3 regions of the Saccharomonospora sp. genome follow, and region 2 is predicted to be linked to each of the others. Evidence: riboswitches for the same ligand, from Rfam matches in the RefSeq annotation. Region 2 holds a riboswitch; each other region holds the start of a gene.
The links. A riboswitch is a leader RNA that binds a small molecule or an ion and turns the genes downstream of it on or off. The one in region 2 is predicted to bind thiamine pyrophosphate.

Region 1: it holds a riboswitch for thiamine pyrophosphate, as region 2 does, so the genes downstream of both, thiC (phosphomethylpyrimidine synthase ThiC) here and M7H19_RS17615 (thiamine ABC transporter substrate-binding protein) in region 2, are expected to answer to the same signal.
Region 3: it holds a riboswitch for thiamine pyrophosphate, as region 2 does, so the genes downstream of both, thiO (glycine oxidase ThiO) here and M7H19_RS17615 (thiamine ABC transporter substrate-binding protein) in region 2, are expected to answer to the same signal.

The regions. Positions count from the first base shown of each region.
Region 1 covers NZ_DAHVQP010000080.1:13,621-16,888, forward strand. The annotation lists gene thiD (bifunctional hydroxymethylpyrimidine kinase/phosphomethylpyrimidine kinase) at 1-258, opposite strand, end outside; gene thiC (phosphomethylpyrimidine synthase ThiC) at 255-1,901, opposite strand; TPP riboswitch at 1,907-2,037, opposite strand; gene M7H19_RS09495 (peptide deformylase) at 2,182-2,733, opposite strand; gene M7H19_RS09500 (DUF3263 domain-containing protein) at 2,860-3,174, shown strand; gene M7H19_RS09505 (LytR C-terminal domain-containing protein) at 3,171-3,268, shown strand, end outside.
Region 2 covers NZ_DAHVQP010000143.1:7,102-10,369, reverse strand. The annotation lists gene M7H19_RS17620 (iron ABC transporter permease) at 1-705, opposite strand, end outside; gene M7H19_RS17615 (thiamine ABC transporter substrate-binding protein) at 681-1,754, opposite strand; TPP riboswitch at 1,781-1,892, opposite strand; gene M7H19_RS17610 (4a-hydroxytetrahydrobiopterin dehydratase) at 1,924-2,214, shown strand; gene M7H19_RS17605 (hypothetical protein) at 2,304-2,558, shown strand; gene M7H19_RS17600 (hypothetical protein) at 2,635-3,268, shown strand, end outside.
Region 3 covers NZ_DAHVQP010000080.1:6,902-10,169, forward strand. The annotation lists gene M7H19_RS09445 (hypothetical protein) at 1-292, shown strand, start outside; gene thiE (thiamine phosphate synthase) at 348-1,025, opposite strand; TPP riboswitch at 1,064-1,169, shown strand; gene thiO (glycine oxidase ThiO) at 1,176-2,309, shown strand; gene thiS (sulfur carrier protein ThiS) at 2,287-2,487, shown strand; gene M7H19_RS09465 (thiazole synthase) at 2,497-3,268, shown strand, end outside.

The sequences.
Region 1 (3,268 bases), on a different contig from region 2:
CGCGGTGGCGAGCATGCCCGTCTTCGCGGCGTTCGCGCCCATGTCACCTGTCACGGCCTCGATCTGCGCGGCCACGACGTCGGTCGGGATCTCGGTGAATCCGTGGACTCCCACGGAGTTCTGCACGGTCACCGCCGTGACGGCCGTCATCCCGTGCACCCCGCAGGCGAAGAACGTTCGCAGGTCGGCCTGGATCCCAGCGCCGCCGCCGGAGTCCGATCCCGCGATGGTCAACGCTGTCCTCGGTGTCCGGCTCATCGGTCCACCACCGGTAGATACACCTGTCCGCCCTTCTCGGTGAATTCACGGGATTTCTCCCGCATGCCCGCCTCGATGGCCTCGACACTCGTCAGGCCGTGCTCCTCGGCGTAGGCGCGAACGTCCTGGGTGATGCGCATGGAACAGAACTTTGGCCCGCACATGGAGCAGAAATGCGCCGTCTTGGCCGGTTCGGCGGGCAGCGTCTCGTCATGGAACGCACGCGCGGTGTCCGGGTCCAGGGAGAGGTTGAACTGGTCGTTCCAGCGGAACTCGAACCTGGCCTTCGACAACGCGTCGTCCCACTCCTGCGCGTACGGGTGGCCCTTGGCGAGGTCGGCGGCGTGCGCGGCGATCTTGTACGAGATGACGCCGGTCTTCACGTCGTCCCGGTTGGGCAGACCGAGGTGCTCCTTCGGCGTCACGTAGCACAGCATCGCCGTGCCGTACCAGCCGATCTGTGCCGCCCCGATGGCCGACGTGATGTGGTCGTAGGCCGGTGCGATGTCGGTGGCCAGCGGACCGAGCGTGTAGAACGGTGCCTCGTCACAGAGCCGTTCCTGCCGCTCCACGTTCTCCTTGATCTTGTGCATGGGCACGTGGCCAGGGCCCTCGATCATCACCTGCACATCGCGTTCCCGCGCGATACGGGTGAGCTCGCCCAACGTCTCCAACTCGGCGAACTGGGCACGGTCGTTCGCGTCGGCGATGGAGCCCGGTCGCAGGCCGTCGCCGAGGGAGAAGGTCACGTCGTATTCGCGCAGGATGTCGCACAGTTCCTCGAAATTCGTGTAGAGGAACGATTCCTTGTGGTGCGCCAGGCACCACGCGGCCATGATCGAACCGCCGCGGGAGACGATGCCGGTGACCCGGTTGGCGGTCAGCGGCACATACCGGAGCAACACTCCCGCGTGGACGGTCATGTAGTCGACACCCTGCTCGCATTGCTCGATCACGGTGTCGCGGTAGACCTCCCACGACAGCTTCGTCGGGTCGCCGCCGACCTTCTCCAGTGCCTGGTAGATCGGCACGGTGCCGACGGGCACGGGGGAGTTGCGCAGAATCCACTCACGGGTCTCGTGGATCCTCTTGCCCGTGGACAGGTCCATGACGGTGTCGGCGCCCCAGCGGGTGGCCCACACCATCTTGTCGACTTCCTCCTCCACCGACGACCACACTGCGGAGTTGCCCATGTTGGCGTTGATCTTGACGAGGAAGTTCTTGCCGATGATCATCGGCTCGGTCTCGGGGTGGTTGCGGTTGGCGGGGATGACCGCGCGGCCGCGGGCCACCTCGGAGCGGACGAACTCGGGGTCGACGCGTTCCCGCGCGGCGACGAACTCCATTTCCGGGGTGATGACCCCGGCTTTCGCCCAGCCGAGCTGGGTTTTGTGCTCCCGGCCCTCGATCCACTGGGCCCGCAGTTTAGGAAGTCCTTTGTGGACGTCTATTGTGGCCTCCGGGTCGGTGTAAGGCCCGGAGGTGTCGTAGACGTCGAAATGCTCGCCGTTCGACAGGTCGATGCGCCGAACGGGAATCCGAAGTCCCGATTCGGTGTCGAGGTAGACCTTGCGAGAGCCCGTGATCGGGCCGGTGGTGACGGTGGGTTCGAATCCGCTGGTTTCCTGGTCGGCACCGTGCAGCGTCGTCACGACGGAATCACTCCCTACGCCGGAATTACCCGGTCAGGTTCGTGCGGTCGGCGGCGCCGGGTCCCGAAGAATGGACACCAGCCGCCCTCTCAGCCCGCCAAGGCGCGAGCTCCCGCGATGTGTAGTTATCCCCCAGACCATGCCATGCGCAGGAACGAACCTCAAGCCACCGGTGGTGCGGTCGACCGCGCTGCTTTGGGGTTCGTCGGATGTCGCCGCGTGTTTTCGGACGCGGCGGTGGACGTGATGACGGGGGTGACGACGCTGGGTCTCAGGCCTCGGGCAGCCAGCTCTTGCCGGGCACGCCCCACTTGTTGGCCTTGAGCATCTTCTTCGCGGCGCGGGCGTGCCTACCGATCAGTCGGTCGAGATAGAGATAGCCGTCGAGATGGTCGGTCTCGTGCTGCAGGCAGCGCGCGAAGTAGCCGGTGCCCTCGACCTCGATCGGATTGCCCTCGACGTCGAAACCCGTGACCTTCGCCCACGAAGCGCGACCCGTCGGATACGACTCACCCGGAACCGACAGGCACCCTTCCCAGTCCTTCTCGGGGTCGGGCATGGTCTCGGGGATCTCCGAGGTCTCCAGCTTCGGGTTGACGACCACACCCTTGTGCCGCACGCCTTCGTCGTCGGGGCAGTCGTAGACGAACAGGCGCAGGTCCACGCCGATCTGGTTGGCGGCCAGCCCCACTCCCTCGGCGGCGTACATGGTCTCGAACATGTCCTCGACGAGCATGGCGAGCTTGTCGTCGAACTCGGAGACCTCGCGCGTGGGTTGGTGCAGAACGGGTTCGCCGGCGATGCAGATGGCGTGGATGGTCACGCCGACATCTTAGCCGTCCCGACACTCGGACGCGCCGGGCGTGCTACGGGCTCCGGCGAGCGCTTCGTGATCTAATGGCAATCTGAGAAGAGCCGTATGAACCACCCGAGCTGACCAGGAGTGCCAGTGGACGCCGCGGAGTCGACGGCCCCCGACGGGCAACCGTCCCAGCAGGTCGGTTCCGACGTCGGTCTCACCCAGCGTGAACTGGACGTTCTCGCGTTCGAACGGCAGTGGTGGAAGTACGCGGGCGCCAAGGAACAGGCGATCCGCGACCAGTTCGGCGTGTCACCCACGCGCTACTACCAGATTCTGAACAAGCTCATCGACAAGCAGGAAGCCTTGCATGCGGACCCGATGCTGGTGAAGCGGCTTCGGAAGGTACGCGCCTCACGGCAGCGTGCCCGCGTGGCACGGCGGTTGGGGATTGAACTGCCATGAGCATCTTCGACGGGATGTCAAGGCCGTTGCGGGCCGCGGGGCTGGGACTGCTCGCGGTCGCGGTCGTCGCGACGGCTATCGGAGGCATCACGCT
Region 2 (3,268 bases):
CAACGCGGCAGCCCCGGAGAGATCGAGCAGATTCACCGTGCGGAGATAGATCTCCGTCTCCAACGTCCGATACTCGTTGCCGCCGAGCATCAGCACCACACCGAAACTCGTGGCGCAGAACAGGAACACCACGGCCGCCGCCGACGACACGGCCGGCAACAACGCGGGCAGTGTCACCGTGGAGAAAGCCCGCCAACGCGACGCACCGAGCGACCGCGCCGCATCCTCGACCCGCCGGTCGAGCTGCGACCACAGCCCGCCGACCGTGCGAGCCACGACGGCGACGTTGAAGAAGGCGTTGGCCACCACGATGCTCAGCACGCCCCCGTCCGGCCACAACGCGCGAAACGCCAACCCCACCACCACGGCCGGCAGCACGAACGGCACCAGAACCAACGTGCGCACCACCGTGATGCCGGGCAGCCGCACCCGGGCCAGCAGGAACGCGAGTGGGAACCCGGCCAGTACTGCCACCACCGTGGCGGCCAGCGCCTGCGTCACCGTGAACGCGGCCAGCCTCCACGTGGACGCCTCGGCGAGGGCATCGCCCACACCTCCGTCGGCGAATCCGAATCGGATGATCGCGACGACCGGCCAGGCGAAGAACAGACCGAGGAAGGCGACGGGCAGGGCACCGAGCGCGCCGGCCGCCCATACCGAGCCCGAACCGGGCCGAGCGGTCAACCTTCGAGCAGCCCGCGCCATTCCGAGATCCAGCGTTCGCGGTTGTCCTGGACCTGTTCACCGGGCAGCGAAATCGAGTCGCGCGGCATCGGTGCGGCCTGCTCCCACCCCTCGGGCAGGGCCACGCCCTCCCGGGTGGGGTACACGTACATGTTGTTCGCAAGAGTCGACTGGAACTCGTGCGACAGCAGGAAGTCGATCACCTTGCCCGCTTCGTCGGGATGCTCGGTGCCCGCCAACACACCCGCGTACTCGACCTGCCGGTAGCAGGTGTCGAGCAACGCCTTGGTGCGGGGCTTGCCGTCCTGTCCGATCTCGGCGGCGGGCGACGACGCGTAGGACAGCACGATCGGCCGGTCGCCCTCTCCGGAGGAACCGGAGAACTCCTGGGTGTACGCCTCGGTCCAGCCGCTGACGACCTTCACGCCGTTGTCCTTCAGTTCACTCCAGTAGTCGGCCCAGCCGTCCTCGCCGTACTCCGAGATCGTGGCGAACAGGAACGCCAGCCCGGGCGACGACGTGGCCGGGCTCGGCACGACGAACAGGTCCTCGTAGACCGGGTCGGTGAGATCGTCGAGACCGGACGGTTCGGGCACGTCGTTGTCGGCGAACCACTCACTGTCGATGTTGACGCACACGTCGCCGACGTCCACGGCCGACAGCCGCTGCTCCCGGTCGACGGCGTAGCGCTGCGGTCCCCGATCGGCCTCCGGGGAGGTGTACGGCTGGAAAACGCCCTCCGACAACGCCCGGGACGCGAACGTCGAGTCGACACCGTATGCCACGTCCGCGATCGGGTTGTCCTTGGTGAGAACGAGCTTGTTCGTCAGCTCTCCCGCGTCACCCTCCTTGCGAACCTCGATACGCACGTCCGCACGTTGCTCGAAAGCAGCGACCACCTCCTGCGGAACGGCCCAGGACTGGTGCGTGACGAGGGTGACCGTCACCGGCTCGTCCGCCGAGTCGTCCTCGGTCCCGATGACCGTGCATCCCGCCGTGAGGGCACCGGCCGACAGCAGCGCGACGACCGCGCGTAACGACGTTGACAAATGGCCCGGTCCCTGGCCCATTCAGCCTCCTCGCCGTGACCGCGCAGGATGGCCGCCGGCCACCTTCCTGCGTCGGCATGATCCGAATCAGGTGCGAACGGTCGTGGGCCCGCATGCCCACCTCTCAGTCCGGTGTGCCGGACTCCCGTGGCAGCGTGCAGCGTACCCGGCGACATACCACGATAGGTCCATGACGGAGTTACTCAGTGACCGACGCATCGACGAGGCCCTGCGCGAACTGTCCGAATGGCGCCGGATCGACAACGCCATCGAGCGCAGCGCCGAACTGGCGAGCTTCCCGCAAGCCATCGAGGTGGTGAACCGGGTGGCCGAACGCGCGGAGGCGGCGAACCACCATCCGGACATCGACATTCGGTGGCGCACCGTGACTTTCCGCCTCAGCACCCACTCCCACGGCGGGATCACGGAGAAGGACGTCGCGCTCGCCGGTGAGATCGACCACGTGATCTCGGACGTGTGATTCCTACCTTTTCGGGCAACTCTCCTGTGGGCGCCGAACGTTGGCGTGGATGAGAGATCCGACCACCTGGCATCCGAGGGGAGTGCGCGATGAACCGCTTCGTCCGGCGTGCACCGTTCGCGTCGGTGCTGGCGATGCTGATCACCTTCGTGGTGGGCACGGTACAGCCCGCGATCGCGGAGTCCGGCGATTCCGGCCCTCCCCCGGAGAGCGCTCCCACGTCGACGCCGGACGGAGTAATCCAAGCGCTCGTGGTGGGTAGCACCGCCTTCGTGCTGATGCTCGCCACCGCCGCCGCCGTGCTGTACTACACGGCCAAACGGCGACGAGATGAACCTCTGTGACATCGCGGTTACTCTCAGTGCGGTTCTCCGCAGTGTGGCAAGTCACATTGCGGATCTTCCCCACTGAAGGAGTGCGATGTACCGGAACCGTGAACTGGCCGCGGCGGCGGCCTTGCTGCTGGCACTGACCTCGACCGCCTGCTCCGACGGCGGTGACGCCTCGAGCGAGGCCGCCACGCAGTCCACATCGACCGAGTCGACCGCCGCGACGCCCGACGAACTGGGCCAGCTGCGCGAGATGTTCGATGATTACCGGGAGGCGTTGCGAAACGGCGACGGCGAGGCCGCGGCCGAACTGGTCACCACGAGCACGATCGACCACTACGGCGACCTGGCCACGCTGGCCGCGACGGGCGGGCCCGAGGAGATCGGCGAACAAGGTCCCATCGATCGGATGACCGTGGCTCTGCTCCGGCACGACCTCGCCACGGAGGAGATCGAAGCGATGGACGGTGTGGCGCTGTTCACGTACGCCGTGGAGAAGGACGTCATCGACGAATCGACGATCGCGTCACTGGAATTGGACGAGGCCACCGTGGCCGACGACCGAGCCATCGCGACGGTGAAGGGCGAAGGCGCGCCGGAGGGCTCCGAGCTGGCCTTCGTCCGCGAGTCGGACTCGTGGCGACTGGACCTCATCTCGATGATCGAGGTCTCGGACAAGGTCATCGTCGAACTGGCGAAGCAACGCGACGTCGACGAGGACGAAC
Region 3 (3,268 bases), on a different contig from region 2:
CGACGGGGAGACCACTCCCGCGCCCACGGCGACCCAGGACGGCGAGTCCTGGCCGGGAGGGGACACCGACGGGACACGACCCACCACGGAAGTGCAGCCGGTGCCGCCCGAGACGTCGAAGCCGGTTCAGCCGACTCGGCCGACCCAGCCGACTCAGCCGACCCAGCCCGGCGAGAATACGACGGTGCCCGACGAGCCCACCCAGGAGCCTCAGCCGACCCAACCCGGCGATGGTTCGGGTGGTTCGGGTGGTTCGAACGAGCAGGCACCGTCGGTGTCGGAGAACTACTGAACTACCGAGGCCGGCTGAAGAACGGCCCGAAGCGGTGGGTAGGAGGAGTGAGGCGTCAACCCGCCGCGGCGAGTCCGTTGCGCAGGGCGCGCGCTGCCTCCGTCGGATCGTCGGCCTCGGTGATGGCTCGCACGACGACGGCGCGGCGCGCGCCCGCCTCCGTCACCTCACCTAGCCGTTGCCGGTCGATGCCGCCGATCGCGAACCACGGCCTGTCGGTTTCGATCTCGGTGCTCACGGACCGCACGAGATCGAGGCCGGGGGCGGGGCGGCCGGGTTTGGTGGGAGTGGGCCAGCACGGCCCGACACAGAAATAGTCGACGCCTTCCTCGGTCGCGGCGGCGCGCGCCTGCTCCAGCGAATGGGTCGAATGGCCGATCACGGGTCTCTCACCGACGATGCGGCGGGCGACGGGCACGGGAAGGTCGTTCTGGCCGAGATGCAGGACGTCGGCGTCCACGGCCACCGCCACGTCGGCGCGGTCGTTCACCGCCAGTAGCGCACCGTGCTCGGCACACGCTTGCGCGAGGATCTCCAGTGCCTCGATCTCCTGAGCGGCTTCCAACGGTGCGCCGCCGGTTTTGTCCCGCAGTTGCACGATGTCCACGCCACCCGCGAGCGCGGCGTCGGCGAACTCGGCGAGGTCGCCGCGCGACAGCCGCGCGTCCGTGCAGAGGTAGAGCTTCGCGTCCGCGAGCCGTTTTCTGATCTGGTCACCGTCGAGGCCGGGCATACCGCCACCGTAGTACGACCCGGCGCGGGGTAGGCTGGCTGCGTCCGCACGGGAGCCCTGGGAGGGCTGAGAGGGAGCCGGTGAGCTCCGACCGTGGAACCTGATCCGGGTCATACCGGCGCAGGGAGCGTGATCTTTCTGATGATTGGGATGTCGCGGGCCGACCTCGCGGTCGTCGGGGCCGGCGTCATCGGTTTGGCCGTGGCCTGGAAGGCGGCCGCGGCGGGGCATCATGTCACCGTGTTCGACCCCGAACCCGCGTGTGGTGGTGCCTCGTGGGTGGCGGGCGGCATGCTCGCGCCCGTCGCGGAGGCATGGCCCGGCGAGGAGGTCGCGCTGGCGTTGGGGGAGGAGTCCCTGCGCCGCTGGCCGCGTTTCGCCCGCGAACTGCGGTCGGAGGGCTTCGACTGCGGCTTGTCCGAACAGGGCACGATCATCGCCGCGTTCGACCACGCCGACGCCGAGCAGCTCGACATCCTCGAGCGGTATCTCGCCGGGATCGGCAGGCAGGCCACGCTTGTCACCGGACGGCGACTGCGTAGGACGGAACCCGGACTGGGCGCGGTGCGTTCCGGACTGCTCGTGCCGAGCGACGTGTTCGTGGACAACCGCCGGTTGTTGAAGGCACTGCTGGAGGCCGCGCGCTCGCGTGGGGCGGAGTTCGTTTGCGAAACCGCCGTGCGACTCGACGGCCACAGCGTGGCCACGGCCTCGCGGACACGCCGGTTCGACGCGGTGGTACTCGCCGCGGGAGCGTACAGCGGTCGGCTGCATCCCGAACTGGAGACGTCCGTGCATCCGTTGAAGGGCGAGGTACTGCGTCTTCGTGCTCGGCGGGGCACACTTCCCCCGCCTCGGCACACGGTCAGGGCCGTGTCGGAAGGACGCCCGGTGTATCTGGTTCCGCGGGACGACGGGGAACTCGTGCTCGGCGCCACCCAGTACGAGGCCGGATTCGACACCACAGTCACGGCTCGGGGAGTGCGGGAGTTGATCGAAGCAGCCGAACGGGTGTTCCCCAGCGTCGCCGAGTACGAGTTGATCGAGACCGCGGCGGGTCTGCGCGCGGGTAGCTCCGACAACGTCCCGTACCTGGGCCCGCTGCACGACGGCGTGTACGCGGCGACGGGCCACCATCGCAACGGCTTGTTGCTCGCCCCCGTCACGGCGGACGCCGTGCTCGCGTGGCTGTCGGGCACCCGTCCACCCGAGGGGACGGAGCGAGCGCGACCGGACAGGGACACGAGTGAGGAGCATGCGGATGCGAGTGTTCGTCAACGGTGAGCAGCGGCAGTTTCCCGAGGGCAGCACGGTCGCCGATGTGCTGGCCACTTCCGTCGAGGACGTGAAGGGGATCGCCGTGGCGTTGAACGGCGAGGTGGTCCGCCGCGGACGGTGGTCCGAAGTCGTGGTCACCGACGGGGCCAAAGTGGAGATCCTGACCGCTGTGCAGGGAGGCTGACCCGACGTCATGAGTACTCACCCGGACAACGGAGTCGGCGACGGCGATCCGCTCGTCATCGGCGACCACAAGTTCACCTCGCGGCTGATCATCGGCACGGGTGGTGCCGGCAACCTCAGCGTTCTGGAACGGGCGCTCGTCGCATCGGGAACAGAGATGACCACGGTCGCCATGCGGCGAGCCGACGCCGAGGGCGGCTCCGGCGTGCTGGACCTGCTGCGTCGACTGGGCATCGAACTGTTGCCGAACACGGCGGGCTGTCGCAACGCGGCCGAGGCCGTGCTCACCGCACAGTTGGCGAGGGAGGCGCTTGACACCGACCTCATCAAGTTGGAGGTGCACGCCGACGACCGGACGTTGCTGCCCGATCCGGTGGAGACGCTGGAGGCCGCCGAACAGTTGGTGGCCGACGGGTTCACCGTCCTGGCCTACACCAACGACGACCCCGTGTTGGCGCTACGGCTGGAGGAGGCCGGATGTGCCGCCGTCATGCCGTTGGGTTCCCCCATCGGCACGGGGCTCGGCATCCGAAACCCGCACAACATCGAGCTGATCGTGGCCAGGGCCGGGGTGCCCATCATCCTCGACGCCGGTATCGGCACGGCGTCCGATGCCGCGTTGGCGATGGAGCTCGGCTGCGACGGGGTGTTGCTGGCCACGGCGGTGACCCGGGCACAGGACCCGGAGCGGATGGCGCGGGCCATGCGCTCGGCCGTGATCGCAGGCCGTCTCGCTCGGCAGGCCGGGCGGATCCCTCAGCGCTTCTGGGCGCAGGCGTCCA